4 regions of the Anaerobacillus sp. 63XJN7_4_ISO-PGPR-S23-413 genome follow, and region 2 is predicted to be linked to each of the others. Evidence: riboswitches for the same ligand, from Rfam matches in the RefSeq annotation. Region 2 holds a riboswitch; each other region holds the start of a gene.

Region 1 (7,422 bases), 1.8 Mb from region 2:
AATTATTTTACAATTTTTTCGCTTGAAATGTATGTTACATAGAAAGGAACATGTTTGTCAATAATATTTTGAATATTATTTATAAATATCTGGACGTCGATCTTCAAAGATAGGAATGCGACTCCGGATTGATGACATTTCCTCTTCGTCAATAGAACCTGTTAAAATAACTTCTTCTTCTCCTGCTTCTGCGATAATTGTTCCCCACGGATCAATTATCAATGAGTGTCCTCCAAACGTATTATCAGGATCTGCCCCGACACGATTACAAGCAATCACGTAGCACTGATTTTCAATCGCGCGACTGATAAGTAATGCTCGCCAATGATCGGTGCGTTGCTTTGGCCATTCTGCTGGTACGAACAATACTTGGGCACCTTCAACTGCATGAAGGCGAAGCCACTCAGGAAAGCGAATATCATAACAAATGAACCCGGCACATGGGAGTTCTTCAAGTGTAAAATGACTTTTTTCATTTCCAGAAACGAGGAATTTCTCTTCATTCATTAAACGAAACAGGTGCGCTTTGCTATACTCATGAACGAGCTGCCCATCTCGATTGAACACAAGCATGGTGTTCGTTACTTCGCCGTTATGATGCTTAGCGATGGAGCCCCCGACAATATTTACGTCGTTTTTTTTGGCGAGGCGAGATAGAAAAGCAATCGACTTTTCTGCATCAGTATCTCCAATTTCATCAAGACGAGATAAATCATAACCTGTGGACCACAATTCTGGTAAAACGATAATATCTAGTTTGTCACTCACCGCCTTAGAAACAAGCTCTTCAACTTTAGAGAAATTCTTTTCTGGATTGCCAAAAGCAATATCAAATTGCAACAGGGCAAGGTTTTTCATTGATTTGTCCTCCTTACATGTTTAGAAATTGACCTTTACATGGTTGTGTATCCAAGATAACATAACTTATTAGAATTTCTCGAAAATTTTAACAGGATGTGATTCCATTTGAAACAATTTCAAACTTCAGATGCACTTAAACGTTTACCAGAACAATTTTTTGCGAAGCTTGCTGGAAAAGTGAACCGTTATGTAGAGGCGGGATATGACATTATTAACCTTGGCCAAGGAAATCCTGACCAGCCGACGCCTGCACATATTATCGAGTCTTTGCAGCAGGCAGCTGAAAACCCTGCATACCACAAGTATCCGCCATTTAGGGGGCAGCCTTTTCTGAAACAAGCCGCGGCTGAATTCTATAAGCGAGAGTTTGGTGTTGAGCTTGATCCGGAGAAAGAGGTAGCCGTCCTCTTTGGTGGAAAAGCTGGCCTTGTAGAAGTCAGTCAATGTTTGTTAAATAAAAGTGACGTGGCGCTCGTGCCAGATCCTGGCTATCCTGATTATTGGTCTGGAGTTGCAATGGCTGAAGCGGATATGCAGATGATGCCGTTACTTGAACAAAATGATTTTCTGCCTGATTATAGCGCGATCCCAGAGAGTGCTCTTGCAAAAGCAAAGCTCATGTTTTTAAATTATCCAAACAATCCTACCGCTGCTGTAGCAACGAAAAGCTTTTTTGATGAAACGGTTAGGTTTGCGGATGCCAATGACATCTGTGTCGTTCATGATTTTGCTTATGGAGCGATCGGATTCGATGGAGAACGTCCTAAAAGCTTTTTGGAAACAGAAGGTGCTAAAGATGTGGGAATTGAGATTTATACTCTTTCCAAAACGTATAATATGGCAGGATGGCGTGTTGGGTTCGCTGTCGGAAACCCATCTGTAGTGGAAAGCATCAACCTGCTTCAGGATCATTTCTACGTTAGTTTGTTTAGTGCAGTGCAAGAAGCAGCTGCAGAAGCCTTACTAGGTTCACAGGAATGTGTTGAGAACCTTCGCCAAACGTACGAATCTAGACGGAATGTATTGATACAGGGGCTTCACGATATTGGCTGGGATGTAACTTCTCCTGCGGGGTCATTTTTTTCCTGGTTAAAAGTACCTGAATCATTTACTTCAGAGGGATTTGCGGACTACTTGCTTGAGAATGTTCAAATTGTAGTTGCGCCTGGGAACGGCTTTGGAGAGTATGGGGAAGGCTATGTGAGAGTAGGCTTATTAACTTCCGAAGAGAAACTCAGGGAGGCAGTTGAACGAATTAATTCTCTTAATCTCTTTTGATTCAGAAAAGTAAAAAAATAGATTGACAGGATTTCCTACGTCTGGCATAATTCGAATCAATTACTTAAACGAATAGTTGCATACTCTTATCCAGAGAGGTGGAGGGACGAGCCCTTTGAAGCCCGGCAACCGATTTTCAAGGTTACTTGAAGACACGGTGCTAATTCTCGCAGCAAAAGCTGGAAGATAAGAGGAAGAGCATGGTGATAACGACCTCTTCCTCGTGAAGGGGTCTTTTTTGTATGATCAAAGATTGAGGACTAGCGCGATGGAAAGGAATGAGCATGATGAGTCATCTTGTGGCAACTTACCTTGTTAAGAATGACCAACAATTATCTAAGCGCGCTGAAGCGATCGCCCTTGGATTAACGATTGGGACTTGGACCAATCTACCGTTATTAGAAAAAAAGCAGTTAAAGAAGCATAAGGGTGAAGTCGTTCACGTAGAGGAAAAAGGGGAAAAGGGCATCATCGCGATTGCTTACCCCACCATCAATTTCAGTGCGGATCTACCTGCGATTTTAACAACAGTCATCGGTAAGCTTTCACTTGATGGTGAAATTAAGCTGGTTGATTTAGAGTTCTCTGCAGGGTTACTAAATCAATTCCCAGGTCCAGCATATGGAATAGACGGTATTCGAAATCTTACAGAAGTATACGATCGACCGCTCGTTATGAGTATTTTCAAAGGAGTTATTGGAAAACCGTTAGGCGAATTGCAGGAACAAATGAAACAGCAGGCGCTTGGTCGAGTCGATTTTGTGAAGGACGATGAAATCCTTTTTGAAAATGAGTTAACCCCTCTTGAAAAGCGAGTACCCGCCTTACGAAAAATGCTGGATGAAACGGCTGAATTGACAGGAAAGCGAACGCGTTACGCAGTGAATTTAACAGGAAGAACGGCAAACCTCAGTAATCGAGCAAAGCTTGCTGTGGAATTAGGAGCAGATGCGCTTCTGTTTAATGTTTTTACATATGGACTAGATGCATTGCAATCACTTTCAGAGGACCCGGATATTCCGGTTCCAATCATGGCACACCCTGCATTCTCTGGTGCAATGGCTGCCTCAAGCACACATGGGGTAAGTTACTCCCTATTACTTGGAAAGTTGCTTCGAACTGCTGGGGCAGACTTTTCCCTTTTCCCTTCGCCTTATGGGAGTGTAGCGCTTGATCGAAGAGAGGCGCTCGCAACAGCAGAAGCCTTAACGAGAAATAATAAGCTGAAAAGAACATTCCCTGTTCCTTCAGCGGGCATTCATCCTGGACTAGTACCGTACCTTATAAAAGATTTCGGTATAGACAGTGTTATTAATGCGGGAGGCGGGGTGCACGGGCATCCCGGTGGAGCAGCTGCAGGCGGAAAAGCTTTCCGAGATGCCATTCAAGCTGTTTTAACAGAGCAACCTCTTGAACAGGCCTCTCAAAATAGTGAGGAACTTCATCAGGCTCTTACAAAGTGGGGGAGCGGGGAGGTAGTGCGATGAAGCAGCCGATTATTTTTTGCGATTTTGATGGCACCATTACGAAAAGTGATAATATCGTTTCCCTGATGAAACGATTTGCTCCGAAAGAGTGGGAGCAAATAAAAGATGATGTGCTCGCTCAAAATATTTCCATTCGTGAAGGGGTCGGAAGGATGTTTCACTTAATCCCTTCCAAATTGAAACAGGAATTACTCGATTATTTAGTAGCTACAACTGAAATCAGACAGGGTTTTAGCGAATTCGTAGACTACACGAGGCAAGAAGGGATCGAGCTCTATATCGTCAGTGGAGGGATCGATTTCTTTATTTACCCTCTTCTTAAGCCATACGGTATTCCAGAAGAAAATATCTTCTGTAATGGCAGTGATTTTACTACTGATACCATCTCAATAACTTGGCCGTATGCCTGTGGAGACGATTGTACGAAAGATTGCGGTTGTTGCAAGCCAGGTATATTAAATCGTTTTGATAAAAAGGCTAACCGAAAAATTGTGATTGGAGATTCTATTACCGATTTAGAAGCTTCAAAGCAAGCAGATTTTGTGTTTGCTAGAGACTTTTTAGCGGAGAAGTGTCAAGAACTTGGCATTCCAGCCGTTTTATTTGAAACGTTTGATGATATCGTCGAAAAGTTAACTGAAGAAAGGGGGAAGAATCATGTGCCAAGTGGAGAATCGATGGAACGAACTTGCTGATATTAAAGATGAATTAGCAGCAAGAGATTGGTTCCGTGGAACAAGTGGAAATCTTTCAATTAAGGTAAGTGATTCGCCGCTTCAATTTTTAGTAACGGCTAGTGGAAAGGATAAAAGAAAACGAACAAAAGAAGATTTCATTCTAGTGGATAGACAAGGGAAGCCGATTGAAGAGACTCTATTGAAACCATCAGCAGAGACCATTATTCATCAGGCGATCTATTCAAAGACAGATGCAGGCTGTTGCTTACACGTGCATACAGTTGAAAATAATGTTATATCTGAACTTTTTGCGGGAGAAGGAGAAGTTACGTTTCAAGGACTTGAGTTAGTTAAAGCTTTTGGTTTATGGGGACAGAATGACAAAGTGACAGTACCGATTATCGATAATTCAGCTGATCTTTCTCTACTAGCTCATGATGTGGTGCACGTGCTTAAGAATGACACGAAAGCCATTTTGATGCGAAACCATGGGATTACGGTATGGGGACGTAATGGTTTTGAAGCAAAAAAATATCTGGAAGCATTTGAATTCCTTTTTGAATATCATCTTAAGTTACGAAGCTTTCAAGCAATTGTAAGTTAATCAACAAAGTTTCATTAGCTTAACAAAAAAGGAGGAAGCATTAATGGCAGTAATTAAAATACGAAATACAAATGAAGTTATTGATGGTCAAGATCGAGTAGAGGCATTTCTTCAGAATGAAGGAGTGTTATATGAACACTGGGATGTTGAGAAGCTACCGACGTCTCTTAAGGGAAATTGTCATGTTACAGAGGAACAGAAAAATGAAATTCTGAGTGTATTTGATGATGACATTCGTTCTCTAGCTAAGCGAAATGGATATGGAAGCTGGGATGTGGTGGCACTTTCTGAACAAACGCCTGATCTTGATAAGATTCTGAAAAAGTTTGAACAGGTTCATGTGCATACTGAGGACGAAGTAAGAGCGATAACGGCGGGACATGGGATTTTTATCATTAAAGGTAGCGTGGGGTATTTTGATGTTGAGCTCGATCCGGGTGACGTGATTTCTGTACCGGTTGATACACCACACTTCTTTACATTAATGGATGATCGGCAAGTTGTAGCCGTTCGCCTTTTCATCGATCCATCAGGATGGGTAGCCCATCCATATGAAGAAAAAGAAAGTGTGAAGTGAAAAAGGGCCGTGAGCAATCACGGCCATCATTTTTGATGTTTCTTCAATACCTTTAGCTACAAAATCCAATTAATTCATTCAGGTCTTTCCAACCAAATCCGGTTTCTTTAAATGTCTTACCTGCAATTTCTGTTTCTTCCACGGCAATTTGAAGTGGATGAAAACTTTCGTAGAATTGAGAAGCTGGGTTTCCGTTCAGTACCCAAACAAGCATAGACTGATAAGATTCGCTTCTAAGATGTTTAGCTACCGAGCACAGGAGTTGTTTGCCAACTCCCTTTCCCTGTGCTTCTTCAAGAAGGTATATCGCATAAAGTTCTCCATCGAATTTGTAAGCAGCTGATCTGTTTTTTCCGCCATTCGCAAATCCTATTATTTCCCCTTCTTCGACTGCCACAAGGATAATACTTCCATTTTCAATTCCTTTCCGCCAACGAGCCTCGCGTATTTGAACGTCTAATGAATTCAAATAGTCTTCTGAGATAAGCGTACGGTAAGTCGTTCTCCAGCTGTTTACATGAACATTTGCTATCGCTAAAGCATCATCTACGACCGCTTTTCTGATTTCCATTGATTACCTCCATCTCAATTTGATTTTCCTATCAGACTCATTTCGAGAGAGAGGGAATGAATCCTGCTAGTCGAATATATGAAGTAAGTCATAGTTTAAAGGAAAAGTGAAATGAAAAAAATCATAATAGAAATAGATGGCAGTTATGTTCATGGTTTTGAATGGGGAGATAGGAGTCAGCCAACTGTCATTCTTCTTCACGGTTTAACGAACAATGCACTTGGTTTTAGTGAGATGGCAGAAGGTCTTAAGGATTACTTTCATTTAATCTCGATTGATCTACCAGGCCATGGTGAGACGCCTCCATTTAATGAAGATAAGAGTTATTCTTTTGAATTTCTAACAGAGTGGCTTCATAAGGTTGGTACATCATTAAGTGACGTACCAGTCTGGCTCATTGGGCATTCGTGGGGAGCTGCCCTGGCACTTCATTATAGTAGTCAATTCTCTAAAATGGTAAAAGGTATCGTGATGATTGATGGTGGTTATCTTCATTCTTCTGATGATCCGTCACTAACGCTTGAAGAACTTCTTGAACAAATGTCTCAATGGGTGGTAGAAAATCATTACATAAAATTGGAAGAATATGAACAAAAGAAGAAAATGGAAATCGGAAGGTGGAGCAAGTATTTAGAGCAAATGGTACATAGGGATATGGAGGAAAGGAAAAATGGCGTAGCCTTAAGGGCTAGTGGTAGTACAGTAAGAGCGATTATGAAGTCCCTCTATCAAGAACCATGCAAAGAAATTTTTCATATGGTAAATGTTCCTATCTATCTCCTAAGGGCAACACTTCCTGTAGCAGATGAAACTAATAGAAAGCATGCAGCAAACGTGATGCGGAATGAAGTGAAAGGGGAATGTAGGATTGATGCTATTCCACAGACAGGTCATGTTCTACATTGGCAAAAACCTAAAGAAGCTTTATATATGGTAGAGAGATGGTTAAAGGAGCATACAAAGCAAAAGGGCCATACGCAAGGCCCTGAATAACAGGGGGGTTAATTGCCAACCCCCTTTGGAAAAGTGAGCGTAATGATCGTGCCCTTCCCCTTATTACTTTCGATAGTTAAGTTCCCTTTATGTTTTTTTACTATACGTTTGCATATCGTAAGCCCAAGTCCTGTCCCGTTCTTTTTGGTAGTGAAAAACGGAGAGCCGAGTTTCTCAAGCTCTTCATCTGTGATTCCGCTACCATTATCAATGATTCTAATTTGTAATTTATCGTTACATTCTCGGGCTGAGATTGTAATTTCTCCTTCTTCACCGATAGCATCCATCGCATTTTTTATCAAATTAATAAAAACTTGTTTTAATTGATTACTTTCACAATAAATCTCTGGGAGAGAAGAGTGGTACTCTTTTGT
Region 2 (7,422 bases):
CCTCATAAAGTGCTTTTGTAAAACGCTCTGCTACATCAGCATTTTTACTCAAATAACTTTCTTTTGCCATAAATCCTGTATATGGAATTTTCCCTGATTCTTTTCCAAATGAAGCTACAATGTGTCCAACCCCTTGTTCTTCAAAGACACTTGCTGTTGGCTCGAATAACTGAACGTAATCGCCAGTTCCAGAAGCGAATGCGCTTGAAATGTTTGCGAAATCAATATTTTGAATGAGGTCCAAATCGTTTTGTGGATCAATTCCTTTCTGTTTCAGCACGTATTCACCAGCCATTTGTGGCATACCACCTTTACGTTGGCCAAGGAATGTACTTCCCTTCAAATCTTCCCATTCAAAATGATCGACTTTTTCTCTTGATACAAGGAACGTACCGTCTGTTTGTGTAAGTTGAGCAAAGTTTATGACAGGGTCATCAGTGCCTTGTGCATAGACATAAATGGACGTCTCTGATCCTACAAGGGCGACATCAGCTCCGTTAGATAGTAGAGTGGTCATTGTTTTATCTCCGCCCCAAGTAGTCGTTAATTCGACATCAATGCCATGCTTCTCAAAAATACCCTCTGAGAGTGCCACGTATTGTGGTGCATAGAAAATCGAGCGTGTAACCTCAGCTACTCTTACCTGATCGTTTCCACTATTTGTACCACACGCCGAAAGAATAAGAAGAAATACACTTGTGTATATACAAAACGTTATAAACCAGTTTCTTTTCATTATCTATCCTCCACATTTGTCACATGAGGTAGGCTCATGTTTTAGATACTATAGCCTATGTATTTTAAAACAATTGGTGTTTTGAATAGGTAAATTAATGGAGGTAGATAGAAAGAGGAGGATGCGCGAAGTTGAGGTGAATGAGTCTTCAAATAAAAAAAGCACCCGTTAAGGTGCTTTTTGCAATGAGACTAAACATTTGGGCCTGCTTGTTTGATTTCGTCAGCTACATTTGAGAATTTGTCGAAGTTCTTCACAAACTTAGTAGCGAGATCTTTTGCTTTCTCATCATATTTCTCTTGATCTTCCCATGTTTGTTTTGGCTGCAATACTTCTGCTGGAACACCTGGACAATGAGAAGGAATATGCAATCCGAAAATAGGGTCTGTTACTGTTTCGATACGATCAAGTTCTCCATTTAAAGCCGCCTGGATCATCGCTCTAGTATATGAAAGCTTCATGCGCTCTCCGACACCATAACCGCCCCCAGACCATCCGGTATTTACGAGGAAGACTTGAACATCATGCTCCATAATTTTCTCGCCGAGCATTTCTGCATAGCGATGGGCAGGTAATGGCAAGAACGGTGCACCAAAGCATGTAGAGAAAGTGGCTTCTGGTGAAGTGACGCCTCTTTCTGTTCCGGCTAACTTGCTCGTGTAACCTGATAGGAAATGAAACATGGCTTGTTCCTTGGTCAGTTTGCTAATTGGAGGAAGGACGCCAAATGCATCTGCCGTTAAGAAAATAATCGTGTTGGGATGTCCGGCAACGCTAGGAATTGCAATATTAGGTATGGCGTCAATCGGATAGGCAGCGCGAGTATTTTCAGTTAGACTAGTGTTATCGTAGTCTGGTTCACGCGAGCCGTTATCCATCATAACGTTCTCAAGAACCGTTCCAAAGCGAATTGCATCCCAGATTTCAGGTTCTTTTTCTTTTGATAAGTTGATGCACTTAGCGTAGCATCCACCTTCAATATTAAAGACACCATTCATAGACCATCCGTGTTCATCATCACCGATAAGAGATCGATGAGCATCTGCTGAGAGCGTTGTCTTTCCAGTTCCAGATAAACCGAAAAATAGAGCAACATCCCCCTCTTTACCTACGTTAGCAGAGCAGTGCATTGAAAGAATATTTCGCTCTGGTAATAAGTAGTTCATAACGGTGAAAATAGACTTTTTAATTTCTCCAGCATATTCTGTTCCACCAATTAAGACGGTTCGTTTCTCAAAGGAGATAATAATAAATGTTTCTGAATTTGTGCCATCCACTTCTGGATCAGCTTGAAAACCAGGTGCAGAAATGACAGTGAATTCAGCGTCATGTTCTTTTAACTCTGATTCATTCGGACGGATGAACAGCTGGTGGGCGAAAAGGTTATGCCAGGCATATTCATTAATAACCTGAATGGGTAGTCTTGATGACTGGTCAGCACCAGCAAATCCTTTAAACACATAAAGTCCCTTTTTCTCACCGAGATAGTTCAACACCTTTGTGTAAAGGTTTTCAAAACTTTTTTCGGAAATAGGTTGGTTTGTTTCCCAGTTCACTTTGTTCTTTACGGAATCTTCCTTTACAATGAACTTGTCCCCAGGAGAACGTCCTGTATATTTTCCGGTTTCTACGCGAAGAGCTCCTGTAGCTGATAGTTGCCCTTCGTTTTTAAATAGTGAATGTTCAACCAGTTCAGACACTGATAAATTCACATGTGGATTATTCTTATTTAATATCGCATCCAATAACGGTGAGGAGAAGGAAGCTGTTTTCATACGTTAAACCCATCCTTTTTTAAAGATTTCGTTGATTGACTTGTTTAACTCAAAAATAGTATAACACATTCATTCAATTATTCTATACTAATCTATGTATTTTTTGCATAAAAAGTGAAAAATGGGTGAATGACTATTTCTTTAGGTTGAAATCCTGTCGCCATTATATAGGAAGTGATTATTTTATGGCTAAAGGATTAGGGTAGTGGTTCGGTCGCTTCGCCCTTGAATTCGAACACAAAGCCCGTGTTCTTTTCGGAGGGCTCCAGCGCTTGTCGAAGCTAAACGGGCGCTTCCGCTTTTCTTCATTGACACATCCTTTCATGTGCGTTATTATATGTCGAGAATGGATACTCTTATCCCGAGCAGGCGGAGGGACAGGCCCGATGAAGCTCAGCAACCAACTCCTATACAACAGGATTAAGGTGCTAACCTGCAAGACGATAGTCTTGGAAGATAAGAGGCGAAAGGCATGAGATATCAGCTCCTTTTCCCTCTGATTGTAGGGAAGGGCTTTTTTAATGTCGTTGAGATTGATGACGCTATAAAAAAAGGTAAGACGATAAGAAATTGAATTCGTTCTCTCGTTTCGGCACAGGGTAATAGGGAAATGAGTACCGTATCCATTACAACATAATTAGATAGGATCCAATCCTTAAGGAGGTACTTGAGTGAGTAATCGTCGTTTGTTTACTTCTGAGTCAGTAACAGAGGGGCATCCTGATAAAATTTCAGATCAGATTTCCGATGCCATTCTGGATGATATTCTTGCGCATGATCCAAATGCGCGCGTTGCCTGTGAAACTACAGTAACAACTGGTCTTGTTCTAGTTTCCGGTGAAATTACAACATCACACTATGTTGATATTCCGAAAGTGGTTCGTGAGACGATTCAAACGATCGGCTATACACGTGCGAAATACGGATTTGATGCTGAAACATGTGCTGTTCTTTCATCTATTGATGAACAGTCTGCAGACATCGCTGCAGGTGTAAACGTTGCTCTTGAAGCACGTGAAGGTACGATGTCAGATGATGAAATCGATGCAATTGGTGCAGGTGACCAGGGGCTTATGTTTGGTTACGCTTGTAATGAAACAGCGGAATTAATGCCGCTTCCGATTTCTCTTGCGCATAAACTAGCGCGTCGTTTGAGTGAAGTAAGAAAAGAAGAAATTCTTCCTTATCTTCGTCCTGATGGTAAAACACAAGTAACAGTGGAATACGATGAAGCTGGTAAGCCGGTTCGCGTTGATACCATTGTTGTTTCTACACAGCATCATCCTGAAATTTCACTTGAACAAATTCAACGTAACATCAAAGAACACGTTGTGAAGCCGGTTGTTCCTGCTGAATTAATTGATGAAGAAACAAAATACTTCATCAACCCAACAGGACGCTTTGTTATCGGTGGACCGCAGGGTGACGCAGGTTTAACAGGAAGAAAAATCATTGTTGATACTTACGGCGGTTATGCGCGTCACGGTGGCGGTGCTTTCTCAGGTAAGGATGCTACGAAAGTAGACCGTTCTGCGGCATATGCTGCTCGTTATGTTGCTAAGAACCTTGTGGCAGCGGGTCTAACAGATCGTTGTGAAGTTCAACTTGCTTACGCTATTGGGGTTGCTCAGCCAGTATCAATTGCTATTGATACATTTGGCACAGGAAAAGTGTCTGAGGAAAGTCTTGTAGAGCTAGTAAGAGAGAACTTCGATCTTCGTCCAGCAGGCATTATAAAGATGCTTGATCTTAGACGTCCCATTTATAAGCAAACAGCTGCGTATGGACATTTTGGACGTACTGATATTGACCTTCCATGGGAACAAACAGATCGTGCAGAATCCCTTAAACAGGGTGCCGGAATTTAATTAATTTCTAAGAAGCCAAAAATATTTTGGCTTCTTTTTTTTGCTCTATCATCCTTTTTGACATCCGTTATATTGTATTGAATTATCATAAAATAGATGGGTGTTGTGATAAAATGGAAGAAAAAATGGAGGAGTGTAATGTGTGAATACTAGTATATTCGGAGAAACCGTGACCGATGTGAATGAACTAAAAGACATGGCAGGAATACCGAGTAAATTGGCTGCAAACAAAGTCATATCTTTTCTTGATAAACACTGTAAAGAGTTCATATGCCGTACACCATTTATTACGATTGCCACCCAATCAAGTACGGGTGGTGATGTTTCGCCAAGAGGCGATGCACCGGGGTTTATTCAGGTTCTAGATGATCATCATTTATTGATACCGGAAAGACCGGGAAATAAACGAATGGACTCATTGATCAATTTATTAGAAAACCCAAATATCGGTTTGCTGCTGATGATTCCCGGCCGAGAAGAAGCGTTGCGTATTAATGGGAAGGCCTTGATTGTAAAAGATAAAACGCTGCTAGAGCAGTGTGAATATAAGGGGAAAACGCCTTTGTTAGGTATTGGAGTAGAAGTAAAGGAATGCTACATTCATTGTGCCAAAGCCTTTAAACGATCATATCTTTTTGAACCTGAACGATGGCCGAGTACTGAGGGGCTCGCCCCAGCTGCCAGAATGCTATCTGATCATGCAAAAATAGGCGAAGAAAAAGTGATTGAATCGTTGAAAGAAAGTTACACTAAACGTCTTTATTGAACAGAAATCGAGCCCAAACCTTTGTGTATGTTTGGTTGAACAATGGAGCAGTAAATGAGATCATACGTATTTGCTATTTTTTGCATTTCATCTAGCGCGTACAAGTTGTGACCATGTGTTGCGAAGATAGAAGGTGCAGTTAAGCCGATTTCGTTAATCCCAAATACAGTAAGAATCATTTTTTTCTCCTTTCTAAGCATATCGAGCTAATCTTTTAATTCCAATTGTTTTCTCATAATCCTCTACTAATCGTCCGAAGATCGCATCCCATGATTGAGTAAGTGCATAACGACGTCCTTCATAACCCATCATTCTCCGTTCGGTATCATCTGATAAGAGACGATTGATAGCGTGGATATATTCGTCTTCTTTATACGGAGAGCAGAAAAGACCGTTTCTTTCTCCAGTGACAACGTCGGATAACCCTCCAGCATTTGCAGCGATAACAGGGGTCCCGGAGGCAAGTGACTCCAATGCGACATTTCCAAATGTTTCAGTAGCTGATGGAAAGATGAAAAGATCTGAAGTAGCGTATAGCTCTGCTAATTCTTTCCCTTCTCTATAACCAGTGAAAGTGACGTTGTTAGGGACGTTTTCTTGAATATGAGGGAGGGCTGGTCCATCACCAACAATCAGCCATCTTGTTTGTTGTTTCAGCTGTTCTGGTAACTTCCACATGATTTTTTGTAACGTTTCAAGATTTTTTTCTGGAGCGAGTCGACTAACAAATAAAAGAATATACTTCTCCTGAATATTATATCGTTCACGTAGCGAGTGATTTTTTCTAATCGGAGAATATTGTTCGCAATCGACGCCTCTTCTCCAAAGCTTGAGGTTCTTAAAACCTCTTCCTTTTAATCGATTGCGCGTTTCATTGGAAGGAATAAAGGTAGTGGAAAATGGTTGATGAAACCAGGTTAAGTATTTCCACATAAAAGGAGAGAACCATTCAAGGTGGTAATGCTTTAAATAGTCATCAAAATTAGTGTGGTATGAAGCAACCATAGGTATGTTATTTTTCTTTCCGTAATGTAGTCCGCACATGCCAATATTAAAAGGTGTCGCGACATGAAGAAGGTCCGGTTGAAAATCTTTAAGTTGGTTGCGGATAAGACTTACGTTAGGAAGGGCAATGCGACATTCGGGATAAAGGAAAAACTTCATACTGGTAAAGCGGTGGATATTACTTGAGAAAAGGTCATCATCTTTCTGACAGTTAGGAGCAAAAAGCATATAATCAACCTGCTGACGGTCCATATACCTGGTTAGTTTACCAAGAGTGCGAGATACTCCGTTAACCTGTGGATAGTAAGTGTCAGTAAAAAGTGCAAGTTTCATGAATAGCCCTCCCTTTTTCAGCTTAGGATGAAAGTTGAAAGAATACCGGATCCGCCACCAAGTATAAAACCAACAAGAACGTCAGAAGGATAATGATGACCTAAGTAAATCCGCGATATGGCAACTAGACTCCCAAGAGCCATTAAGGGAATAGCTAGTGAAGGAATATGAAAGATAAACGGTGTAAGCACAGAAAAAATAGCCGTTGTATGTCCTGATGGAAAAGAATGATCTTTTAGAGGGTATACGAGTATCTTTGTTTCAGGTAGAGCGAGATATGGCCTGTGTCTTGGATAATGCTTTTTAATAAATTGAACAGGTATATGACTGACAGCAAGGGCAAGCGCAGCTTGAAACGCCCATATCTTTAAAGGAGCAGGTAACAGGAACATCAACAAAAGTGTACTTAAAATCGTTGCCCGAGCACCACCCGCATGCGTAACAAATCCAAAAATAGAAGTAAGATACCTTGAATGACACGTTAAATTCACAAACCGAAACATCGTACACTCACGCTCATAAAGCCACCCAACCACTTTACTCAAAAAGAATCCCCCTTCATCCTATGTGTTACTTCTATCCTATACGAGAAATTTAATGCTACTATTAAAGAAATCTTAAAGAATTGTTAAGAGTATAATGAAAAGCGGAGACGAGCGTTTAGAAACGGAGATATTGGAGCTCTTGAACTAGAACACGTCCTTTGTGTTCTGGTGAAAGAGTGAAATATCGCAGTTTCTGCGAGTCGCAGCTAGCCAAGAAAAGCGGAGACGAGCGTTTAGAAACGGAGATATTGGAGCTCTTGAACTAGAACAAGCCCCTTTTGTTTGAATTGAAAGGTGAAGCGACCCAGGATCTGGAATATATAGATGGCTTTCAAGAAAATACATAAGATCGTCCACACTCTAACGCTCCAAACGTTTTCAAAAACCACACAAA
Region 3 (7,422 bases), 210 kb from region 2:
GCATCTGATCCAGGGGCAACGTATGATGAAGTGCTCGAAATTGGAGCTGACGAAATCGAGCCACAAGTAACATGGGGGACGAACCCTTCAATGGGATCTTCTGTTTATGCTCGCGTTCCTTTCCCTGAGGATTATGCAGATCCAGGTGACCAAAAAGCAATTAAGCAAGCACTTGCCTATATGGATCTTAAACCGGGAACGCCTATTCAGAATATAGATATTCAATATGTTTTCATCGGATCGTGTACGAATTCACGATTAAGTGATCTGCGCTCAGCTGCTGATATTGTTCGTGGTCGAAAAGTTCATGAAGGTGTGACAGCTCTCGTAGTACCTGGATCTAAATCAGTGAAGGATGCAGCTGAAGCAGAAGGGTTAGATACGATCTTTAAAGAAGCTGGGTTTGAGTGGCGAGAAGCAGGATGTAGCATGTGTCTTGCGATGAATGATGACATTGTTCCACCAGGCGAGCGCTGCGCGTCTACATCTAACCGTAATTTTGAAGGGCGTCAGGGGAATGGCGCTAGAACACATCTTGTCAGCCCAGCTATGGCTGCAGCTGCTGCCATTGAAGGCCGATTTACAGACGCTAGAAAAATAAAACCTCTTGTAGTGTAAAAGGAGTGAGACGTCCTGGAACCGATTAATAAATACAAAGGGATCGTTTATCCCCTTGAGCAGGTTAACGTAGATACAGATCAAATTATTCCGAAGCAGTTTTTAAAGAGAATTGAACGGCAAGGCTTTGGTCAGTTTCTTTTTTACAATTGGCGGTTTGATGATGATGGTCAACCGCGTGAAGATTTTAATTTGAACGAACAACAATACCAGCATGCTTCTATTCTAGTGTCGGGTAAAAACTTTGGGTGTGGTTCATCAAGAGAACATGCTCCATGGGCCCTTCTAGATTATGGGTTTCGAATTGTCATTGCGACAAGCTTTGCTGATATCTTTTATAACAACTGTGTAAAAAACGGTATACTTCCTATCGCTCTTGATCAAGAAACGATCTCGGAGCTTTTTCAAAAAGCAAAGGATGGATACGAACTTAGCGTAGACCTAAGTAAACAGCAAGTAATTGATGGAGAAGGACTAAATGCGTCGTTCGAGATCGATCCTTATTGGAAAGAAATGCTGTTAAATGGATGGGATGAAGTGTCTCGAACTTTATCTCTCGAAGATAAAATTAAATTATATGAAGAAAAACAACTTGTAGGAGAGTGAATGACGTTGGGAATTACCAGGAGAAATATAACGTTCATGTCGTAAAAGCAATGGAGAATTTGCTGGAAGCCGTCCACAGGACCCCGCTTCAGCAGTCGACAACGCTTAATGATTATACAAATAAAGATGTCTTCATGAAGATGGAAAACCTTCAACGAACGGGTTCCTTCAAACTTCGAGGTGCCTATAACAAAGTTGCGTCGCTAACGGATATTGAGGCAGCGCGAGGGATTGTTGCTGCATCGGCTGGAAACCATGCTCAGGGAGTGGCGCTTTCTGCTAGAGAGCGTGGAATTAAAGCTAAGATTTATATGCCCGTCCATACACCGACAAGCAAAATTGATGCGACGCGATCTTATGGAGCAGAGGTTGTTCTTGAAGGAGAATCGTATAACGAAGCGTTTAGTGGAGCGGATCGTGAGCGTGTTGAGAAAGGGGCCACATTCGTTCATGCTTTCGATGATCCTGAAGTAATGGCAGGACAGGGAACGGTTGCACTCGAAATGATGCAACAATGTCCTGACTTAGATACGATTCTCGTACCTGTTGGAGGTGGAGGATTGTTAGCTGGAATGGCGATGGCGATTAAGTCGTTCTTTCCTCACGTGAAAATCATCGGAGTCCAGGCTTCTGAAGCATCTGCGACATGGAATCGATTTAAAGGTACTGGTCCTCTTGTCCTTCAATCTGTCAAATCGATTGCAGACGGTATTTCTGTGAAAGAAGCTGGAAAATTAACTTTTCCAATTATTGAAGAGCTTGTTGATGATATGCTAACCGTGTCAGAAGAAGAAATTGCTGCAGCGATTGTCTTTATGCTTGAGAGACACAAAACGCTTGTAGAAGGTGCGGGTGCTGCATCGATAGCTGCTGTCTTATGCAAGTCAAATCGTTTAGAAGGTAAGAGAATTGGTGTTGTTGTTAGTGGAGGGAATGCGGATCTTGCGAAAATATCCCTTTATAAACAACTTTCTCAACGAGCGAAAACCATCAGGCGAATAAGCTGATGGTTTTCTAATGGGATTCAAAGTATATATTTTAGATTATTCCGACTTTTTGCTCAGTAATTGACACTCATAAAGTACCATGCTAGAATTCATTTAGCACTTAACCACAGTAAAGTAATTACAACTATATATCTCTTATTCAGAGAGGTGGAGGGACTGGCCCTATGAAGCCCGGCAACCGTCAAACGACTCGTTTGAAAAGGTGCCAATTCCTGCAAAGCGACTGCTTTGAGAAATGAGAGGAAGACATCGATTTATCAAATGCCTTTCTGCTCAAAGCAGAAGGGCATTTTTTTACTTTACTATACAAAGTGATAAGCGAATTAGGCTTCTAAGTGCACAGAAATAAAGAACAAAGGCATGGGACTGAAGTCCTTTTTCAGGTAGCTGATCATGCAAATGCATAAAGGATGTGAGACATGTGATTGAGCTTAAAGGCATTAATAAGACCTTCTTTTCGAAATCCGGGAAGGTGGAAGCCGTTAAGGATGTTAACCTTGAAGTCAAAAAAGGCGAAATATTTGGTGTTATTGGCTACAGTGGTGCTGGGAAAAGTACGCTAATTCGAATGCTTAACCTTCTTGAGAGACCTACTGATGGGACAGTCACAGTGGCTGGTAATAATCTATCTTCTCTTAATGGGAAAGATCTTCGTGCAGCAAGACAGGAAATCGGTATGATTTTCCAGCATTTTAATATTCTCTGGTCAAGAACGGTACGTGATAACATCGCCTTTCCTCTTGAAATATCAGGTGTTCCGAAAGAAAAGAGAATGAAGCGTGTTGATGAATTAATTAACCTTGTTGGACTCGAAGGTAGGGAAGGAGCTTATCCTTCACAGCTAAGTGGTGGACAAAAGCAGCGAGTGGGAATTGCGAGAGCACTTGCTAACAATCCAAAGGTTTTGCTTTGTGATGAAGCTACTTCTGCTTTAGATCCTAAAACGACGGATAGCATTCTAGAACTTCTGACTGAAATTAATCAGAAACTTGGCCTAACGATTGTCCTCATCACGCATGAAATGCACGTCATACGCAAAATTTGCCATCGTGTAGCCGTTATGGAGAATGGACGAGTAGTGGAGAATGGTTCTGTCCTTGAAGTTTTCCACCATCCGCAGGAAGAGATTACGAAAGACTTTGTTAATCAGCTAAGCGAGCCTGAAGAAATGAAGGAATCGATTGCACATCTGGCAACGAGTCAGGATGGAGAACTTGTTCAGTTTACTTTTGTGAAAGGAAAAACAGGTTCACCACTTGTGACAGAGTTGATTCGTGAATTTGATGTGGAAGTCAACATTATTCAAGGGAAGATTTCTCATACACAGGATGGTCCTTATGGAAAACTTTCTGTGTTCCTTAAAGGGGAACCAGCTGTGGTAGAAAAGGCCTTGAATTATGTGCAGGCCCAAGGTGTTAAAGCGGAGGTGATTACGAATGACTGAATCGTTATTTCCTAACGTCAGGTGGGAATCTATGTGGGAAGCCACTCTACAAACAGCGTACATGACGGCAATTTCGGTTCTGGCAACGTTTATTCTCGGAATCCTCCTTGGTTTATTGTTGTTTCTAACAGGTAGAGGGAACATATGGGAAAACAAATTTGTGAATAGTATTATTGCCGGAGTCGTGAACTTATTTCGCTCCATACCATTTATCATTTTGATTATCTTGCTGATCCCTCTTTCGGTTTACATTATAGGGACGATGCTAGGTGCTAATGCTGCCCTTCCAGCCCTTATTGCAGGAGCGGCGCCATTTTATGCGAGAATGGTTGAAATTGCTTTACGTGAAGTAGATAAAGGGGTCATTGAAGCTTCTCAGTCAATGGGAGCATCCAATGGTTCGATTATTTTTAAAGTGCTTCTACCAGAAGCAATGCCAGCCCTTATTTCAGGGATTACTGTGACGGCGATAGCTCTTGTAAGCTACACCGCTATGGCTGGTGTTGTAGGCGCAGGGGGTCTCGGAAACCTAGCTTATCTTGAAGGTTTCCAAAGGAATAATCCTGATGTGACACTTGTTGCAACAGTATTGATATTAGTAATTGTTGCGATTCTTCAGGTTTGTGGAGACATTGCAACACGAGTAATAGACAAAAGATAATGAGGAGAAAAGGAGAGATTATGATGAAAAAGTTTTTATCGCTAATCGTAGTTCTTGCTCTTGCAGTGCTTGCTGCGTGTGGGAATAATGGCGGAAGCAGCGAAGGTTCTGGTGACAGTGAAGATTCGAAGAAAATCGTAGTAGGTGCCTCAAACATCCCCCATGCTGAAATTCTTGAAGAAGCTAAGCCGATGTTAGAGGAAAAAGGAATAGAGCTTGAAATTAAAACATTCCAGGATTATATTCTACCTAATAAGACGCTTGCAAATGGTGAATTAGATGCAAACTATTTCCAAACAATTCCTTATATGGACTTGCAAATGGAAGAAAACGATAATTATGACTTCGTGAATGCTGGAGGCATTCATATCGAGCCAATCGGTGTTTACTCTCAGGATTACAAGAGCTTAGATGAGCTTCCTGATGGTGCTCAGATCATAATGAGTAACTCTGTTTCTGACCATGGACGTATGCTCTCATTACTTGAAGCACAGGGTCTTATCACATTAAAAGAAGGCGTAAAGGCTTCAGATGCAACGGTTGAAGATATTGCTGAAAACCCTAAGAATATTGATTTCAAAACAGATGTTGAGGCTTCACTGCTTCCGCAGATTTACCAGCAAGGTGAAGGTGATGCAGTGATGATCAATACAAACTATGCGATTGATGCAGGGCTTAATCCTCAAGAAGATGCCATCGCACTTGAAGATTCAGACTCACCATATGTGAATGTGATTACAGTAAACAAAGGTGACGAAGACAATGAAGCGATCAAGGCGTTAGTAGAAGTTCTTCATTCTGATGAAATTCAGAGTTTTATTGAAGAAGAATACGATGGCGCTGTTGTACCAGTAGACGAATAAGAAAGAAAAAAAGGTTCTCCGCCAAAACGACGGAGGACCTTTTTTTAATTATTTTAATGTTGGAAAACTGGCTTCATCGCTTCTTTTAACGTTTTTGCAGAATGGTGCAATTGGTCTAGCTCGGTTTGATCAAGGTCAAGTTCAATAATTTCACGAATGCCGTTGTTATTTACAATCGCGGGTACGCCAATATACAAATCATCTAAACCATATTCGCCTTCAAGTAACGTAGAGATGGTAAGAATAGAGTTTTCATTTCGAATAATTGCTCTTGTTAACCGTACGAGGCCCATTGCGATACCGTAGTATGTTGCTCCCTTACGATTAATGATATGATAAGCCGCATCGCGAACATTGACGAAAAGCGCATCAAGATCTTCTTTAGCCTCTGGTTTATCTTTAATAAGAGACATGATTGGTCGACTACCGATTGTAGCATGACTCCAGACAGGAAGTTCAGTATCACCATGTTCCCCGAGAATATAGCCATGTACATTTCTAGAATCTACATTAAAATAGTCGCTCAGTAAATAACGGAATCGAGCCGTATCGAGAATCGTACCTGAGCCGATAACCCGTTCTTTAGGCAAGCCTGAGAACTTCCAAGTCGCATAAGTAAGCACATCTACAGGATTCGTTGCAACGATAAAAATACCATCAAATCCACTTTCCATAACGCTTGAAACGATTGTTTTAAAGATCGCAGTGTTTTTATCAATAAGGTCTAAGCGTGTTTCACCTGGTGCCTGATTTGCGCCCGCTGCGATCACGACAATATCTGCGCCTTTGCAATCGGGATAGTCGCCAGCCCAAATTTTCATTGGAGCGCCAAAAGGAAGGCCGTGATTTAAGTCTCTTGCTTCCCCTTCGGCTTTTTCTTTATTTACGTCGATTAGTACAAGTTCGTTTACTAGTTCTTGATTCAATAACGAGAAGGCATAGCTTGTCCCTACAAATCCAGTGCCAATTAATGCTACGCGCGTTGTTTTTCCTTCATACATCATCTTCACCTCTGCTAGTAGATATTGTCTTCATAAGCATCATAACGTATCCGTTTACTTATTAGTGTGACATACATCACATGTAAACGCACTCATCCAAAAACAATTTAAAGAAAATGATGGATAGCTTTGTTACCCAATTCTCATACTAGTACGGATGATATTGAATAAAGGAGGCCTGTGTCTTGAAACAGGAACAGGAATTTAACAACTTTGCAGAAGCGGCGCTACATGATTATAAAGAAGGATTAGGAATGTTTACAGAGAAGATGCCGCAGTTAGCTAAGAAGTATTCGGCATTTACTGAAGCGTGTTTTAAAGATGGGGAAGTGAGTCAAAAGGAGAAACAAATGATTGCGCTCGGTATATCTATTTTTTCACAAGATGAATATTGCATTATCTACCATACGAAAGGTTGTCTTGATCAAGGATGTTCTGAACAAGAAATACTTGAAACGGTAGGAGTGACAGCTGCATTTGGTGGTGGCGCAGCGATGAGCCAGGCCGTTACTCTCGTACAGGAATGTATGAAAGATTTGAACCAACCGAAGCATTAATGAATTCGTGTTTCTACTATTTAAATAGTGTATTGTGTCGAAGGACTGAAATAGGGTGGATATGGGAGGAAAAGTAAGAATGGATGTTTTTTAACTATTCAGAACTTCTTTCACCACTCCGGAACCCCCCTCAGCCCTTAAAATGCTGTTTGTAGCTACTAATGTAACGTGGTAAAGTAATTTTTGTAAGTAAAACGATATTGAAAGGATTGATTCATTATTAGCCCCATGCGGTTAAACCACACACCTGAAATGGAAAAGGCGATGTACCAGTCTCACGGAGTTGGCTATGCGGAGTATAGTCGTAATTTCAACAAGCGAATGCAAGTCGAGCGAGAGCGTGAGCTGGATCACCGTCGGAGTCTCAAAATGGTTAGTGAATTCGACCGTAAACTATCTAGATGAATCAGCATCCAAAATAACTATGATATACGAAAAACCAGTCTTACGACTGGTTTTTTTGTATGAAGATAATCACGTGTATTTCGTTGTAGCTCTGGTGATTAAATGGTAGGCTTAGAAAGGTATGCAACGAAAATATAAACGATTCATTCTCAATTTGAATAGCAAGCTATACCTTGGCTAACGCTAGAAAGTATGAGTCTTGCGTTCCTTGATATTAGTTTGGATTTGTTATAAAATAAGAATGAAAATAGATTGAGAAT
Region 4 (7,422 bases), 1.8 Mb from region 2:
TCACCAAGAGATATGTTGTCACGACTTGAAACAATGGTGCTGATGGCTGGGTTTGATTTACCTTTACGAGCCATTCGAGAGCAAATTGCTAATGCACTGGATCTTATTGTTCAACAGGCTAGAATGAAGGATGGATCGAGGAAGATCACCCGTATTACCGAGGTGATTGGTATGGAAGAAAACATCATTGTTCTTCAAGATTTGTTTGTTTATAAGGAAACGGGACGAAACAGCGATGGTAGCGTAGAAGGGCATTTTGAAACAACCGGGGTAAGACCGAATGTATCAGAACTTCTTGAACAAAATGGCTACAAGATTTCATCATCTTGGTTTAAAGAGGTGTGGTGAAATGAATGATTGGGTTCTCCTTGTAGTGATTTTTGTTTCAGTGACCTTACTCTTTTATTTGATTTCCAAAGGGGTTATGAGAAAGAAAAAAACCAATGAGCGTATTAAGAGGTTTATCCCACAGGCCGTCGCTGTCACTGAGGTTAAGGAAAAGCAAAAGAATGAAACATTTAGAAAATGGATTGGTTCATTTGCAAAAGCATTTTCTGGCATACAGTTTAGCCAAAAAACAAAGAAATCTCTTGAACAATCGGGAAGTTCATTAAAAGCAGAAGAGTTCTTTGTTATTCGCATTTTAAGTGCGATGGCAGTGGCTGGATTGCTCTATGTCCTTGGTGTACCATGGTTTGTTAGCATTCTATCGCTTTTGATCGGTTTTATTATTCCTGGTATCTATATCACGATTAAAGCAAAGAAGAGAATCAAGCTACTATCCTATCAGCTTGTTGAGGCGCTTGGTACGATGTCCAACTCGATGAGGGCAGGGTTTAGTTTCGTGCAGACGATGCAACTCATTGGGAAGGAAATGCCAGATCCGATTGGTCCAGAATTTGATCGTACTGTTCGTGAAATTGGAATGGGTATACCTATGGAAACCGTGTTTCAAAGCCTGTTAGAACGTTTACCAAATAAAGAGCTTGAAGTTGTTATACAAGCTATTCTCGCACAACGTAAAAGTGGTGGGAACCTGGCGCAGCTTATGGATACGATGGAAGATACTATTCGAGGGAGGATCCGGATTCTCGAAGAACTAAAGACGCTGACGGCACAAGGAAAGTTATCATCCTGGATCATTACTGCTCTCCCTCTTGTGATGGGAATCTACCTCTATTTTGTAAGTCCTGAATACCTTGAACCAATGCTTACCTATCCATTGGGCTGGTTTCTTCTAGTAACAGGGGCGATTTCACTATTCATCGGATGGTTTTTAATTCAAAAGATTGTTCGGATTGAGGTGTAACCAATGATTGCTATTCTGTTTATGCTTTGTACGATGGTTTGTTTCGTATTGTTTATTGCTGCCCTTCTTAAAACCGTTTATCGAAAAGAACTTGCTCTTGAATCTCGCGTTGAGCACTATTTTGGCAAGGAAGAAAAAATTCAACGTAAAACCGAAAAAAGAGAAAGTGGATCTTACCATCCACTACTTCGTAAATATTGGGGAATGGGTATTGAACAGGTGAGTAAAACATTTGCAAGAAAGGATCGAAAGAAGTTAGATATGCTCCTCCATGAGGCTGGATATGGAAACCGTTCGGCAGTTGAATTCCGACTTATTCAACTTCTTCTCAGCATCGGTGGAGGGTTCTTAACTTACTTGCTTATGGTGCCTGTGACGGATGGAAATGCTTCTATGACACTTGTATTAGCACTTGGGGTTGTTTTCTTATTTTATCGATATCCTTTGTTTTACCTAGCGAAGAAAAAAACGCAGCGCGTTAAAATAATCGATATGGAAATGTCCGATTTCTTTGATATGGTAAGTCTACTTCTTGAAGCAGGCGTAGGACTTGAAGGGGCGATCAAAAATGTATGTGCAAGAAAGTCTGGCCCACTTGCGGATGAGTTTAGTCAGGCATTAGATGAGATGAAGCGAGGGAAATCGCGACGAGAAGCATTTTATAATCTGAAAAAACGTGTTCCTTCAGATTATTTTCAAAGTGTGATGATGTCGATTATTCAAGCCGATCATCTTGGAATCGGAATGTCAAAAGTTATTAAAAATATTACGGCACGCATTCGTGAACAGAGACGTGAACGAGCACGCGAGCAAGCGATGAAAGCTCCAGTGAAAATGCTCATACCTATGGTTCTCTTTATTTTTCCACCTCTCTTTATCATTATCCTTGGACCGATGGTAGTGAAGATCGTCGTGGATGGCTTTGGTTAAGAGAAGACGAACACCTCCATTTCTACTGCAATGCAAAAAAATCACCTTTCCTAAACGACGCTTCCATTTGGAGGTGTCTATTTTTTGTATGTAGTAGAAAAAATACGAATACAAAACTTCAAAATGATAAAATGGAAATAAGAAATTTCATCGAGGTTTGTATTTTAAGGAGGACAATAAATGCAACAGATTAAACAAATTGGCAATCGCTTTTACTATCAAACACCAGTTTCCGAAACGGACCGACCGATTCTAGGAATGGTGATTGGAGATAGAAAGTCTCTGATGATCGATGCTGGGAATTCAGAGGACCATGCTCGTTATTTTCTAAAAGAACTATCGGAAAAAGGATTCAAGGAACCGGACATGGTCGCGCTCACTCATTGGCATTGGGATCATATCTTTGGACTATCGGCGCTTAGAGATGCTGTCTCCTTATCCTCGCATCAGACGAAAGAGGAAATTAGTAAGCTTATTCCATTAGGATGGTCTGATGATGAGTTGGATGAGCGGGTGAAAGAAGGCACTGAAATTGAATTTTGTGCAAATGCGATCAAGAAGGAATTTGTGGATTCTCGAGACATTACGATTACGCTACCAGATGTAACGTTTGGTGAGAAAATGGAGATTGATCTTGGTGGTGTCACGTGTATTCTTCAGCCTGTTGGGGGCGATCACGCGGCTGATTCGGTTGTGATTTATATGAAGGAAGAGAAAATCCTTTTTCTTGGAGACTGCTTTTATCCTGATATTTTTTCAGAAAAAGTCAACTACACTGTTAACATAACAAATCGACTGCTTGATCAGTTAGAAAGCTTTGAGGCAGAATGGTTCATCTTATCACACGGGGAGGCAATCTCTAAGGAGGATTTTAAGAACGAAGTGAACCTTTTACGTGCTGTTGCTTCTATTACTGAGGAGTGCAATGGTGATGTTACACGTATGCAAAAGTTGTATGAGCATAACGTTGGCAGAGACTCACGCGAAGAGGAGCTTGAAGTGATTCAAGAATTTGCTAACGGGTATACGATGTAAAAAGCGCTAGTTGGAATGACTTTCTTCAAAGAACGGAGTGGGGTGTATGGCAATCATTCATGTGGAAAATGCTTATTACACACGTGAGAAACAGATGATTTTATCCGATATTTCTTTTTCCGTAGAGAAAGGCCAGCATCAGGCCATTATCGGATTAAATGGATCAGGTAAAACGACACTACTTCAGTTAATTCACGGCTCTATCTGGCCACTGCTTCGCTATGATCCCGTCGTTGAAGTATTGGGGTATCGTCTTGGAAAAACTGATTTGAGTGAACTTAGAAAATCTATTGGCTGGGTGAGCAACGCTTTCACTGAGCGTATCTCTCCGATGCAGGAAGTGACAGATGTTGTGATTAGCGGGAAGTTTGCCTCAGCTGGACTTTATGAGCAGGTGACGGAACAGGAAGAATCGCAAGCGATGAAGATGATGCAGGAATGGGGGATTGCTCATTTACGCGGTAAACCTTTTCGAATTTGCTCTCAAGGTGAGAAGCAGAAAGTCCTGATAGCGAGAGCTTTGATGTCTTCGCCAAAGCTTCTTATTCTAGATGAACCGTGCAACGGACTTGATCTGTATTCACGCGAACAGTTATTAGCTCAGGTTGAACGCCTTGGAAAAGAGGAAGAGGGTCCAACCATATTGTATATCACTCATCATATTGAGGAGATTTGTCCCGTATTCACTCACGCTATGATTATGGAAAATGGTCGAATTGCAGTGAATGGCAAGAAGAAAGATGTGTTAACAGCTGAACATCTTAGTAAAAGTATGGGCGTCCCTTTAGAAGTGACGTGGAACAGAGAGCGACCTTGGGTTCAGGTGATTTCAAATGAGATGAAGCCAGCTTATCCATCTGCATAAGGACCGTGTATCTCAAAAATGGCCAAATTCGTTCATCGTCAAAAGGAGGTATGTATTGAAGGATTTTGCTTCGCTAACCCATAAAGAAATTGCGATTCGATATACGGTATTGACGCTGTTTCTATCGTCTACCATTTTTATAGTGGATTACGACCTTCCACTCTGGGCGTATGTCATATGCATGCTTCTATCGATATTTGGTATTGCGGTGAACTTGTTGAAATGGAAACGTGGGAAAAAAGTTAACGTCACATTTAAAGATCATGTCATTCGCTCCTGCGTTTTTTCTTTCATAGCTTTTCTCTTGTTGGTGCTGCCTTTTGACTACTCCAGTTGGTTGATGATTCTTATGATTCTATCTCTTGTCATGGCGAATACGATTGATTTCATGCGCATTCGGAATAGGATACAAGAGGGACAACGGCAGGGATAAAAGACCTGAATCATTTGGATTATTTTTCATGAAGATTGCTGGTGTTAGCAGCATTTAGTTAATTGAATGATGATAATTTTCTAATAATATATTGACTTTTATTCGATCACGAGATAACATTTGAACCAATCATTGTCATATACAATTTGATAGCAACATTTCTTATCAAGAGAGGTGGAGGGACTGGCCCTATGAAGCTTCGGCAACCGATGAGATGATCCTTCATCTCATACTGTGCCAAATCCAGCAGGTTTATCCTGAAAGATAAGAAGACTGGCTTCGTACTTACAAACCTTTCTTCTTATGTTTTGAGAAGAGAGGTTTTTTGTGTTGAATGGGTTAGGGGGAATGCAGACGAATTTATTTGCTATTAATTCCGAGTAAACTACTTTCATTACATTGAATTAAATTTGAGTATTGTGAGGTGGATTGTATTGCAGTTACAGGTTGTGAATAGCCCTTTTGACAAAGAACAATCGGAGCTTTTAAATCGTCTCTTACCAACATTAAATCAGACGCAGAAAATATGGCTGAGCGGATACCTTTCCGTACCAGGTAGCTCTGAAGCTGCGGCAGCTACTGAGACGGTTGCTCAAGGTGTTTCTGCTTCAGAAGCATTCTCTAAACAAGAAGCAAAAACACGTGAGCTTACGATTCTCTATGGCTCACATACTGGCAATTGTCAGTCACTAGCGGAATCTTTCTTTGAGCGATTGGAAAACGAGAAATACAACGTTACCCTTTCATCGCTTGATGATTTTAAGCCAAAGTCGCTTAAAAAAGTAGAAGATTTATTATTGATTACAAGCACCCACGGAGATGGCGATCCTCCTGATAATGCGTTAAGCTTCCATGACTTTGTTCAAAGTAAGAGAGCCCCTGAATTAGATGGTCTCAGATTCTCAGTCTTATCACTTGGTGATAGCTCCTATGAATTTTTCTGCCAAACCGGGAAAGATTTTGACAAGCGCTTTGAAGAATTAGGTGCAACAAGGCTCTATCCTCGTGTAGATTGTGATCTTGATTTCGAAGAGCCGGCAGAAGAGTGGTTCGAAGGCGTGACGGGAGTATTGAAAGAAGATCAGTCTACGAGAGAATCGACTTCTGAAACAAAACCTGATGAGTCGAATCAGACGTATTCCAGAACGAATCCATTCAAAGCCGAAATTCTTGAGAATGTTAATTTGAATGGACGTGGATCGAATAAAGAAACACGGCACATTGAGCTTGATCTTGAAGGATCGAACCTTGATTATGAGCCGGGTGATAGCCTTGGTATTTACCCGGAGAATGATACTGCTCTTGTCCGTCAGCTAATCGATGAACTGAACTGGAAGCGAGAAGAACAGGTTATGGTGAACAAAAAGGGTGACGTTCAGCCACTTGAAGAAGCTTTAACGAAAACATATGAGATTACGAGTCTCACAAAGCCATTGCTCAAGAAGATTGCAGAGCTGACATCAAGTTTTGAGCTTAAGCGCATGGTTGAAGCGGAAGGCGAAGAACTAAGAACATACCTTTACGGTAGAGATTTAATTGATTTGGTGAAGGACTACGGACCGTGGACCGTCTCGGCACAGGAGTTCGTAAACGTTCTGCGCAAAATTCCGGTTCGTCTTTATTCGATCGCAAGCAGTTCAAACGCAAATCCAGATGAAGTTCATCTCACAATTGGGGCACTAAGGTATGATGCACATGGTCGAGCTCGTACGGGCGTATGCTCTGGCCAATGCGCAGAGCGCTCACAAGCGGGGGATACACTCCCAATATTTGTGCAGCGAAATCAAAACTTTAGACTTCCGGATCATCCTGACACCCCTATCATTATGATAGGCGCAGGTACTGGCGTAGCGCCGTACCGGGCATTCTTACAAGAGCGAGAAGAAAGTGGCGCAAGTGGAGAAACGTGGCTATTCTTTGGTGAACAGCATTTTGTCACAGACTTTCTTTATCAAGTCGAATGGCAGAAGTGGTTGAAAGATGGGGTGCTTTCTCGTATGGACGTGGCGTTTTCTCGTGATTCAGAAGAGAAAGTGTATGTTCAGCACCGCATGCTCGAGCGAAGTAAAGAACTATACGAGTGGCTGCAAGAGGGTGCGCACGTCTACGTATGTGGAGATGAAAAGTATATGGCAAAAGACGTTCACGTGGCACTCGTTAACATCTTAGAGCAACAGGGGAATTTCAGTGAGTCAGAAGCAGAAGCTTATCTTGCAGATCTACGTAACGCGAAACGCTACCAGCGCGATGTGTACTAAGCGCATCAGGGAAGGAGATTGATCATGTCGAAAAAGACGGTAACAGAAGACGGCAAACCGAGTGAAATGGAGAAAATCAAAGACGAAAGTGATTACTTACGCGGATCGCTTGTGAAAAGCTTTGCGGATCCCATCACCGCTTCCATCCCAGACGCAGATACAAAACTATTAAAATTTCATGGGAGCTATATGCAAGATGATCGCGATATTCGTCAGGAGCGAAAACAGCAGAAGCTTGAACCAGCTTATCAGTTTATGGTTCGAGTGCGACTACCTGGTGGAGTAGCTAACCCAGAGCAATGGCTAGTAATGGATGATCTTGCGAATCAATACGGAAATGGGACGTTAAAGCTAACGACGCGCCAAACGTTCCAAATGCATGGGATCTTAAAGTGGAATATGAAAAAAAGCATTCAGGCAATGGACCAGGTTCTGATGGATTCTCTTGCGGCATGCGGTGACGTGAATCGGAATGTGATGTGTAATGCCAATCCCTATCAATCTGATATTCATGCCGAGGTGCATGGATGGGCACGGAAGTTAAGCGATGATCTCTTACCGAGAACGAGAGCGTACCATGAAATCTGGTTAG

The links. Region 2 has a riboswitch for S-adenosylmethionine ahead of metK (methionine adenosyltransferase). Riboswitches for the same ligand answer to the same signal wherever they lie in the genome.
Region 1: linked by a shared signal. The riboswitch ahead of AC0VYO_RS03850 (2,3-diketo-5-methylthiopentyl-1-phosphate enolase) and the one ahead of metK (methionine adenosyltransferase) in region 2 are both predicted to bind S-adenosylmethionine.
Region 3: linked by a shared signal. The riboswitch ahead of AC0VYO_RS17535 (methionine ABC transporter ATP-binding protein) and the one ahead of metK (methionine adenosyltransferase) in region 2 are both predicted to bind S-adenosylmethionine.
Region 4: linked by a shared signal. The riboswitch ahead of AC0VYO_RS07205 (assimilatory sulfite reductase (NADPH) flavoprotein subunit) and the one ahead of metK (methionine adenosyltransferase) in region 2 are both predicted to bind S-adenosylmethionine.

Annotation. Positions count from the first base shown of each region.
Region 1 is NZ_CM149688.1:694,824-702,245, forward strand. Features, by position in the region: gene AC0VYO_RS03840 (carbon-nitrogen family hydrolase) at 76-858, opposite strand; gene AC0VYO_RS03845 (aminotransferase class I/II-fold pyridoxal phosphate-dependent enzyme) at 967-2,139, shown strand; SAM riboswitch class I at 2,223-2,332, shown strand; gene AC0VYO_RS03850 (2,3-diketo-5-methylthiopentyl-1-phosphate enolase) at 2,427-3,626, shown strand; gene AC0VYO_RS03855 (2-hydroxy-3-keto-5-methylthiopentenyl-1-phosphate phosphatase) at 3,623-4,321, shown strand; gene AC0VYO_RS03860 (methylthioribulose 1-phosphate dehydratase) at 4,284-4,907, shown strand; gene AC0VYO_RS03865 (acireductone dioxygenase) at 4,951-5,484, shown strand; gene AC0VYO_RS03870 (N-acetyltransferase family protein) at 5,537-6,055, opposite strand; gene AC0VYO_RS03875 (alpha/beta fold hydrolase) at 6,167-7,048, shown strand; gene AC0VYO_RS03880 (ATP-binding protein) at 7,057-7,422, opposite strand, start outside.
Region 2 is NZ_CM149688.1:3,135,799-3,143,220, reverse strand. Features, by position in the region: gene AC0VYO_RS16565 (ABC transporter substrate-binding protein) at 1-736, opposite strand, end outside; gene pckA (phosphoenolpyruvate carboxykinase (ATP)) at 928-2,511, opposite strand; SAM riboswitch class I at 2,865-2,974, shown strand; gene metK (methionine adenosyltransferase) at 3,183-4,379, shown strand; gene AC0VYO_RS16550 (MSMEG_1061 family FMN-dependent PPOX-type flavoprotein) at 4,522-5,145, shown strand; gene AC0VYO_RS16545 (hypothetical protein) at 5,139-5,324, opposite strand; gene AC0VYO_RS16540 (glycosyltransferase family 4 protein) at 5,338-6,483, opposite strand; gene AC0VYO_RS16535 (phosphatase PAP2 family protein) at 6,501-6,986, opposite strand.
Region 3 is NZ_CM149688.1:3,342,815-3,350,236, reverse strand. Features, by position in the region: gene leuC (3-isopropylmalate dehydratase large subunit) at 1-618, shown strand, start outside; gene leuD (3-isopropylmalate dehydratase small subunit) at 634-1,224, shown strand; gene ilvA (threonine ammonia-lyase) at 1,221-2,231, shown strand; SAM riboswitch class I at 2,364-2,473, shown strand; gene AC0VYO_RS17535 (methionine ABC transporter ATP-binding protein) at 2,653-3,675, shown strand; gene AC0VYO_RS17530 (methionine ABC transporter permease) at 3,668-4,336, shown strand; gene AC0VYO_RS17525 (MetQ/NlpA family ABC transporter substrate-binding protein) at 4,360-5,199, shown strand; gene AC0VYO_RS17520 (L-lactate dehydrogenase) at 5,253-6,203, opposite strand; gene AC0VYO_RS17515 (carboxymuconolactone decarboxylase family protein) at 6,455-6,757, shown strand; gene AC0VYO_RS17510 (YuzK family famiily protein) at 6,986-7,162, shown strand.
Region 4 is NZ_CM149688.1:1,308,724-1,316,145, forward strand. Features, by position in the region: gene AC0VYO_RS07175 (TadA family conjugal transfer-associated ATPase) at 1-348, shown strand, start outside; gene AC0VYO_RS07180 (type II secretion system F family protein) at 350-1,309, shown strand; gene AC0VYO_RS07185 (type II secretion system F family protein) at 1,313-2,239, shown strand; gene AC0VYO_RS07190 (MBL fold metallo-hydrolase) at 2,420-3,274, shown strand; gene AC0VYO_RS07195 (ABC transporter ATP-binding protein) at 3,321-4,139, shown strand; gene AC0VYO_RS07200 (hypothetical protein) at 4,195-4,572, shown strand; SAM riboswitch class I at 4,732-4,843, shown strand; gene AC0VYO_RS07205 (assimilatory sulfite reductase (NADPH) flavoprotein subunit) at 5,007-6,830, shown strand; gene cysI (assimilatory sulfite reductase (NADPH) hemoprotein subunit) at 6,855-7,422, shown strand, end outside.